2 regions of the Cobetia sp. 1CM21F genome follow, and region 2 is predicted to be linked to the other one. Evidence: predicted binding sites of a transcription regulator. Region 2 holds the regulator's gene; the other holds the start of a gene.
The links. Region 2 encodes PhoB, which activates phosphate uptake and scavenging genes when phosphate is short. Its sites were predicted from a motif close to TGTCATANNNNTGTCANA; they were not measured.
Positions count from the first base shown of each region.

Region 1: a site for PhoB is predicted at 2,422-2,439, ahead of MSG32_RS17585 (NAD(P)H-quinone oxidoreductase). Genes of this name have one in related genera too.

Region 1 covers NZ_JALNTQ010000009.1:5,332-9,751, forward strand. Annotated here, with positions in the region: gene MSG32_RS17575 (sel1 repeat family protein) at 1-362, shown strand, start outside; gene MSG32_RS17580 (hypothetical protein) at 623-1,129, shown strand; gene MSG32_RS17585 (NAD(P)H-quinone oxidoreductase) at 1,339-2,307, opposite strand; gene MSG32_RS17590 (lysophospholipid acyltransferase family protein) at 2,520-4,301, shown strand; gene MSG32_RS17595 (TIGR00730 family Rossman fold protein) at 4,403-4,420, opposite strand, start outside.
Region 2 covers NZ_JALNTQ010000004.1:82,855-87,274, forward strand. Annotated here, with positions in the region: gene MSG32_RS13575 (chorismate lyase) at 247-825, shown strand; gene ubiA (4-hydroxybenzoate octaprenyltransferase) at 893-1,783, shown strand; gene phoB (phosphate regulon transcriptional regulator PhoB) at 2,007-2,696, shown strand; gene phoR (phosphate regulon sensor histidine kinase PhoR) at 2,704-4,026, shown strand; gene cysZ (sulfate transporter CysZ) at 4,229-4,420, opposite strand, start outside.

The DNA.
Region 1 (4,420 bases), on a different contig from region 2:
GCGCCAATGCCGGTCACACCGGTGCGTTGTCATTGTACGGGCACATGCTGTTCCAGCGCGGCAACTCCGCTCAGGAAAAGGCCAAGGGCGCGCGTTTCGTCATCAAGGCCGCGCAGGCCGGCGACGTGCATGCCCAGTATCAGGCGGCGCGTATCTATGAGTATGGCTGTGCCCAGTATCAGAGCGATCCGGCCAAGGCCGTGACCTGGTACGCGCGTGCCGCCGAGTGCCGCCATGCTCTCGCGGCCCAGCGCCTGGCGCGTGCCTATCGTGAAGGCTCCCTCGGTCTGGCGGTCTGCCCGCACAAGGCCGAGCAGTGGGAAGCCCACGCCCGCACGGGTGGCGAGGCAGACCTGCACTGAGCTGATGTACTGATCGGATGTACCAGCTGATGTGCTGCCCTCGCTGCCACTGACAACGCCCTCTTCGTGAGGGCGTTGTCGTCTCTGGCCCTCTCATGCGCGTCTCTTGAACGTGATGCCAGCGTGATGGAGCAGATCGACCTGATGCCTGCGTTGACAGCGTCGCGCTCAGGACTCGCCAAGCAGGGGGCAATTCCCGTAACCTGAGGACATTCAACCTCTTCTCGCCCGGGCCCTGTCTGCCTGAGATACCTTGGGAGATTCGTGTGACGCTGCCTATTCTGCTCGATATTGAAGCCTCCGGCTTTGGCCGTGGTAGCTATCCGATCGAGATCGGGCTGGCGCGTGCCGACGGCAGCAGTTGCGCCTTCCTGATACAGCCTCTTGATGAGTGGGTGCATTGGGACCCGAAGGCGGAGCTGTTGCACGGCATCTCACGGGCACGGCTGGCACGCGAAGGGCGGCCAGTGCGTGAGGTGGCGCAGTGGGTCAATGATGAGCTGGGTGAGGCGGGAATCGCCTATAGCGACAGCTGGGGCTACGACAATACCTGGCTCTCGCTGCTGTTCTATCATGCCGGCATGCTGCCGCGCTTTCGTCTCGAGGCGCTCAGACGGCTGCTCGATGAGGAGCAGCTGAATTGCTGGGCAGAGCTCAAGGAAGCGGTGATCGCCGAGGGTGGCATCCAGCGCCATCGCGCCGGAGATGACGCCCGTCTGCTGCAACTCACCTGGCAGAAAGCCCAGTCGATCGGGCGCAGCGAATAAGCCTCTGCCAGGTGCCGTGGGGTCTACGGCGGGAGGCATGAGCGACACTGACGTCAGGCCGGGTGTTGTCAGGTCAGATGTTGTCAGGCGGAGCAGCGAGCACGAGATAGCGCCAATAAAGCCAAAAAACGGCAGCCCACTGGGCTGCCGTTTTTTTCATGCTGTCGTTTTTTTTCATGCTGCTGATGTCATCAGCGTCATGATGAGGCTCAGGCGCCCGTCACCGCCAGCAACACCTTGCCGGTGCTGGCGTTGTCCTGCACATAGGCATGCGCGGCATCGGCTTCCTGGATCGGCCAGCTCTTGTCGATATGCGGGCGCAGCTCACCCCGCGCCAGGCGTGGCCACACATGCACGTAGAGCGCATCCAGCACCATGCCCTTGCCATCGGGGGAGCGCGAACGCAGGGTCGAGCCGATCAGGCGCTGACGCTTCATCAGCATGCGACCCAGATCCAGCTCATCCATGCGCCCACCCATCAGGCCGATCAATACCATGCGGCCATCCTGTTTCAGCACCTGCTGATTGTCGGCCAGATAGCCGCCGCCTACCGGGTCGAGAATCATGTCGGCGCCGCCCCAGTCGTTCACGGCCTCGACGAAGCTGCCATCGTGGCGGTTCCAGCCGGCATCCGCGCCGAGGCGCAGGCAGGTCTCCAGCTTTTCCTGGCTACCGACGGTCACGAAGCACGGATGCCCGAACAGCCCGCACAGCTGGATGGCGGTGGTGCCGATGCCGCTGGCACCAGCGTGCAGCAGTACGCGCTCCTTGTGCTTGAGGTTGCCCTCGATGAACAGGTTCAGCCAGGCGGTAGCGAACATCTCCGGCAGCGCGGCGGCGTCTCGCAGGCTATAGCCCTCCGGCACCGGCAACACCTGCAGGGCGTTGACGACCACCTCCTCGGCATAGCCGCCACCGGACAGCAGCGCACAGACCGGATCACCGACCTTGAAGCGCTCGACGTGGCGGCCAACTTCACGAATGGTGCCACTGACCTCAAGTCCCAGGATCTGACTGGCGCCTTCGGGTGGCGGATATTGGCCGGCACGCTGCATCAGGTCGGCGCGGTTGACGCCGGCCCAGGCCACCTCGATACGCACCTCGTCCGAGGCGATCCCGTGCGGGGCCTCGGTTTCCTGCCAGACCAGTGATTCATTCTCGACGGCTATCGCAAACATTCGCTCTCTCCTTGGCGTGGCAGTCGTGCTGCCTGTTCGTACGCGGATGATCTTCGTGCCGGGGCGCATCGGCCGCGGATCACGTGGGCGACTGTCATCTCACTGTACGGGGACTGTGACGCATCTGTCATGAAGTGGCGCGAACCTGACGTGATATCAAGCCCCATGATCCAGACATCGCGTTCCGCACTCCGTGCGGCCAAGGAGAGAGCATGATCGATACTGCCCGCGTCATCGCTGCCAAGTATCCTGCCTTTGCCAAACGTCACCCGCTGATCCGGCGGCCAGCTCTGGCCATGCTGCGGCGCCTGGTGCATGAGGGCGAGATCAATGCCTTCCTCGGCGAGAACTCGGACCAGCGCGGCTTCGACTTCATTGACCGCGTGCTCGATCACTTCTCCTTCGGCTACTCGGTGTCCTCGCGGGAGCGCGAGAACATTCCGGCCTACGGGCGTGTCGTCATCGTCGCCAACCATCCGCTGGGATCACTGGACGGCCTCGCGCTGCTCAAGCTGGTCGGCGAGGTGCGCCGCGACGTCAAGATCGTCGCCAATGACATCCTGATGAAGGTCGAGCCGCTGGCACCCTTGCTGCTGCCGCTGGACAACCTCAGTCGTCGTGGCTATCGCAAGAGCAGTGGTCAGATCTGCGATGCGCTGATGAATGAAGAGGCCGTGATCATCTTCCCGGCCGGCGAGGTCTCGCGTGCAGGCCCGACCGGGCCACGCGACGGCAAGTGGCTGTCGGGCTTCCTGCATTTCGCGCGCAAGACCAATGCGCCGGTGCTGCCTATCCATGTCAGCGGGCGCAACTCGACGCTCTTCTATGCGCTGTCGTCGATCAACCGCAGCTTCGGCACGCCCCTGCTGGCCCATGAGATGTTTCGCCAACGCGAGCGGCAGCTCAAGCTGCGCATCGGCGAGCTGATCCCGCTGGAGCGCCTCGATAGTGATGCCCTCAATACCAACGCCAAGACGCGTCTGCTGCGCAAGCACCTGTATCGCATCGGGCGCGGCAAGCGTGGCCTGTTCGTGACCGAGAAGGCCATCGGCCATCCCGAGGAGCGCCAGGCGCTGCGTGAGGAACTGACGCCCTGTGAACTGCTGGGCGAGACCCGCGACGGCAAGAAGATCTATCTGTTCGATGCCTTCCCCGGCTCCAGCGTGATGCGCGAGATCGGGCGGCTGCGTGAGATCAGTTTCCGGCGGGTCGGCGAGGGCACCGGTGAGCGGCGCGACATCGATCGCTATGACGCCCACTACCGGCATCTGGTGCTGTGGGATGACGCCGATCTCGAGATCGCCGGTGCCTATCGCATCGGAGAGGTACGCAAGATCATGGCGGCACATGGCGAGAAGGGGCTCTACAGCCCGACCCTGTTCCGCTTCACGCCGGAGATGTTCGAGCGCATGCAGGACGGTCTGGAGCTGGGGCGCAGCTTCGTGCAGCCGCGCTACTGGGGGCGGCGCAGCCTCGATTACCTGTGGCAGGGGCTGGGCGCCTATCTGCGCTGTCATCCCGAGATTCGCTGGCTGTTCGGCCCGGTCACGCTCTCCAACAGCTATCCGGAGGCCGCCAGGGCACTGATCGTCAGCTACTACCGTCACTATTACGGGGATGATGAGGGGCTGGCGCGCGCACGGGCACCGGTCGCCCAGAGCGTGCCGGGCAGCGCCGCCCATGAAGCGGAGCGCCTGTTCGATGGTCAGGACGCCGATGGCGATTTCCGCCGCCTGCGTGCCCAGCTGGATGCAATGGGCGTGACGGTGCCGACGCTCTACAAGCAGTACGCCGAGGTCACCGAGCCCGGTGGCACCCGCTTCCTCGATTTCAGTGTCGACGCCGATTTCGGTTACTGCATCGACGGCCTGGTGATGGTCGATGTCGAGCAGGTCACCGCCAGCAAGCGGGCGCGCTATATCGGCAAACCCGTTCAGCAGCAGGCTGCCTCGGAGGATGCCGTTGAGGCCTTTGGCGAGACGGCGCTGAACTGAGGCGGCGCGCTCGCATCGTCACTCCCCATGGCGCTGGCGTCATGCGCTTGATGGGGAGTGACGCGACAGCCTGTCAGGTCTCAGGTCTTACGTCTCATGCCTTACGTTTCGGGCGCCAG
Region 2 (4,420 bases):
GATGAATGCGCCCAGCATACCAGCCCGCCAGCAGTGCAGGCATGCCTGAGCGGGAGGCCTTGCCGCCCGGCCATGCTAGACTCGCCATTTCGTCATCCTGACAGGGAATTCACCGTGGTCCGATGCCCAGCAGGCGAGCCTCATCACGCAGCGCTCACGCCACAGACCTCCACCTGTGAGGCGCCTCATTCGTCAGCCGAGTCCCTGTGCCAGCCTGCGCCTCGCTGGCCTTTGCCCACGCGCGTCATGCCCGCTGCTTCGGCGGCGGTGCGCCGCCATTGGCAGCCGGCTGCCGCACTGCAGGGTGTCATGCCGGCCGGCTGGTGGGCGTGGCTCTCCTCGACGGACTCGCTGACCCAGCGTCTTGCCAGCGCCATGCAGCAGCAGGATGAACGCGATGGCCAGCCCATTCAGGGCCTGCGCGTGCGCCTGCTGCTGCAGGACACCGGCCCCGCGCGGCTGGATGAGGCGCGCCTGCTGGGCATCGGCCCACGCCGGCATGTCTGGCGGCGCGAAGTGGCACTCTGTCATGGCGATACGCCATGGGTGATCGCACGCTCGCTGGCGGCGCTGGACCTGGCCCACGGTCACCGCCTCTCGACGCTGGGCGAGCGCTCGCTGGGCCATTGGCTGTTTCGCCAGCCCGACCTGACCCGCAGCGCCATCGATGTCAGCCGCGCCCCGCTGGTGCTTTCGAGCCCCAGGCCGCTGGCCCGCACCACCAGCCTGTGGATGCGCCGCTCGATGTTCTCGCATGGTCGCTTCAAGGTGCTGGTGCAGGAGGGCTTCACACCGGCCTTCCAGCACGCGCTGCAGCTGGCCTGAGCCTTGCGGCCGACTGGCCTCGTTTCTCTCTCTTCCCTTGCCCACTACCATCCGCCCAGGAGCCCCGATGACCGCGTCATCCACTTCCGCCGCTTCGCGTCCTTCCAGACTGGCCGACTACCTCGCCCTGACACGGCTGGACCGCCCCATCGGCACCTGGCTGCTGATGTGGCCGACCCTGTGGGCACTGTGGCTGGCGGCAGATGGCATTCCCGAGCGCACGACCCTGCTGATCTTCATCGCCGGGGTCTATCTGATGCGCGCCGCCGGCTGCGTCATCAACGACTACGCCGATCGCCATTGGGACAAGCATGTCGAGCGCACGCGAGACCGGCCGCTGACCTCGGGCCGCATTTCGGAACGCGAGGCGCTGACGCTGTTCGGGGGGCTGGTCGCGGCCGCCTTCGTGCTGGTGTGCTTCACCAACCTGACCACGGTGCTGCTGTCGATCGTCGCCGTGCTGCTGGCGGCCAGCTATCCGTTCATGAAGCGCTTCCATCATCTGCCCCAGGTGGTGCTGGGCGCCGCCTTCGGCTGGGCGATTCCGATGGCCTTCGCCGCGACGCTGGAGGAGGTGCCGACCTACGGCTGGTGGCTGTTCGCGGCCAACCTGATGTGGACGGTGGCCTACGACACCGCCTACGCGATGGTCGATCGCAACGACGACCTCAAGGTGGGCATCAAGTCCACCGCCGTGCTGTTCGGGCGTGCCGACAAGCTGATGATCGGCCTGTTGCAGCTGGGCATGCTGGTGGTGTTGATCGGCATCGGCCTGCAGCTGGCGCTGGGCATCTTCTACTGGCTGGGGCTGGCCGCCGCCGCCGTCACCTTCGTCTGGCAGCAACGTCTGATCCGGGAGCGTGAGCGTGCGCCCTGCTTCCAGGCCTTCCTCAACAATCATTGGACGGGTTTGCTGATCTTCGCCGGTATCGCCCTGGCGACCTGGCCGATGAGCTGACTCCTGCATAAACATTAGTATTATTTAATTTAAAGCGACCCCTGCCCTCTGTTGCTCCCCAGCCCACGGTTCATGCCTGCCTGCCGCGCCTCCAAGGCGGCTGGCAGGCTTGCGTGCAAGCTGCCATGCTGGCAGTTGTCATCTCGTTGTCATATAAGCGGGTTGTAATCGTCATCGACTTGTCATTCTGGCGCGTGCGCCGACTGCTGCATGGGATCTAGCGATGAGCTCCAAGACCGTACTGATTGTCGACGATGAATCCTCGATTCGCGAGATGATCGCCGTTGCCCTCGAAATGGCGGATTACCGCGTGCTGGAGGCAGACAATGCCCGGGACGCCCACGCCATCGTCGTCGATGAAAAGCCCGATCTGCTGTTGCTGGACTGGATGATGCCGGGCACCAGTGGCCTGGAGCTCGCGCGGCGTCTCAAGCGTGACGAGACCACCTCGGAGCTGCCGATCATCCTGTTGACCGCCAAGGGCGAGGAAGACAACAAGATTCAAGGCCTGGAAGCCGGTGCCGACGACTACATCACCAAGCCCTTCTCGCCGCGCGAGCTGGTCGCCCGTCTCAAGGCCGTGCTGCGTCGCACCACTCCCAAGGGAGTCGAGGAGGCGGTGGAAGTCGAAGGCCTGATGCTCGACCCGGCCAGCCACCGCGTCACCGCCCACGGCAACTCACTGGATGTCGGCCCGACCGAATATCGCCTGCTGCAGTTCTTCATGACGCATCAGGAGCGTGCCTACACGCGCAGCCAGCTGCTCGATCAGGTATGGGGCGGCAACGTCTATGTCGAGGAGCGCACCGTGGACGTGCACATCCGTCGCCTGCGCAAGGCGCTGGGCACAGGCCATCAGCATCTGATCCAGACCGTCCGCGGCACCGGTTACCGCTTCAGCGCTCAGGCCTGAGGGATTCATGCGCTATTGGACCAACGAGCTATGGCGCCTCGGCTACCTTGCCGGTGGCTTCGGCCTGATCGGTGGCCTGCTGGGCCATCTGGGCTGGGGCCTGGCGCTGGGTCTTTCGCTGTATCTGTTCGTCCATCTCAAGCACTTGAAGAGCCTCTACACCTGGCTGATCACCAATCCCCATGAAGAGCCGCCGCCCGGCGATGGCGTCTGGGGAGACCTGCTCGATCGTCTCTACCGCTACCAGAAGGGCCAGCGTCAGGCTCAGGAGCGACTGCGCAGCATCCTCAACCGTATCCAGGAATCCTCCGAGGCCATGCGCGACGGCCTGGTGATGCTGGACAACCACGGTGACATGGAATGGTGGAACAGCGCTGCCGAGCAGCTGGTCGGTCTCAAGGCCAGCCACGACCGCGGTCAGCACATCACCAACTATCTGCGTGACCCCGTCTTCATCGACTACTTCAATCGGCTGGCCTACCGCGAGCCGCTGACGCTCCAGTCGCCGCTGTCTGACAACCTGACGCTGCAGATCTCCATCACCCTGTTCGGTGACAACGAGCGCCTGGTCATGCTGCGTGACGTCACCCGCCTCTATCGCCTGGAAGAGATGCGCCGCGACTTCGTGGCCAATGTCTCCCATGAGCTGCGCACGCCGCTGACGGTACTGGCCGGCTATCTCGAGACCTACTCCGATTACGCCGATGACCTGCCACCGCGCTGGCAGCGTGGACTGGGCCAGATGCAGAGCCAGACCGACCGCATGCAGCATCTGGTCGAGGACCTGCTGACCCTGTCACGCCTGGAAACCGACGAACTGTCCGACAACGGTCGCTGCATCGACATGAGCGCCCTGCTCGGCCATATCCGCGACGACGCCGAAGGCCTGTCCCAGGGGCGCCACACCTTCTCCATCGAGGCCGATGCCAGCCTGTCTCTGCGCGGTGAGGAGCAGGAACTGCGCAGCGCGATCTCGAATCTGGTCTTCAATGCGGTGCGCTACACCCCCGAAGACTGTCATATCACCCTGCGCTGGAAGGCGGATGACCAGGGCCTGCTGGTCGAGGTGGAAGATGATGGGGACGGGATCGACCCGGTCCACCTGCCGCGCCTGACCGAACGCTTCTATCGCATCGACAAGGGCCGCAGCACCGCCACGGGAGGCACCGGCCTCGGGCTTGCCATCGTCAAGCATGTGCTGATTCGCCATCAGGGCCATCTGGAGATCGACAGCCACCCCGGCGAGGGTGCGCGCTTCCGCTGTCACTTCCCCGACGAGCGCGCCTGTCAGGCGAGCGCTCCCCAGGCCAGCAGTGCGCTAGCCCAGTGATGGGCTGATTCCGTGATGATCTGACCCGAACGCCAGCCCAACGCAGAACGCCCCGCAGCCACCTCGAAAGGAGGCGACTGCGGGGCGTTTCGTTTGGTCAATCAGACGACGCTGCGGCTATTTCAGCGACGAGCCAACTTAGCGACGAGCCAGTTCAGCGACGAATCAGTTCAGCGACAAGCCAGCTCTGCGACAGGCTGTCTCAACGACGCGGCGCCGGCAACTGACGGTAGTGGCTCTGCCACATCAGTACCGCCCCGGCGACGGCGCCCGGGATGAACAGCAGATTGGCCAGCGGCACCAGCGTCATGACGAACACCGCGGCGCCGAAGGTCAGTGAGGGCCACCAGCGCGCCTTGAGGCGCTGCTTCATGTCACCGAAGCTGACCTGATG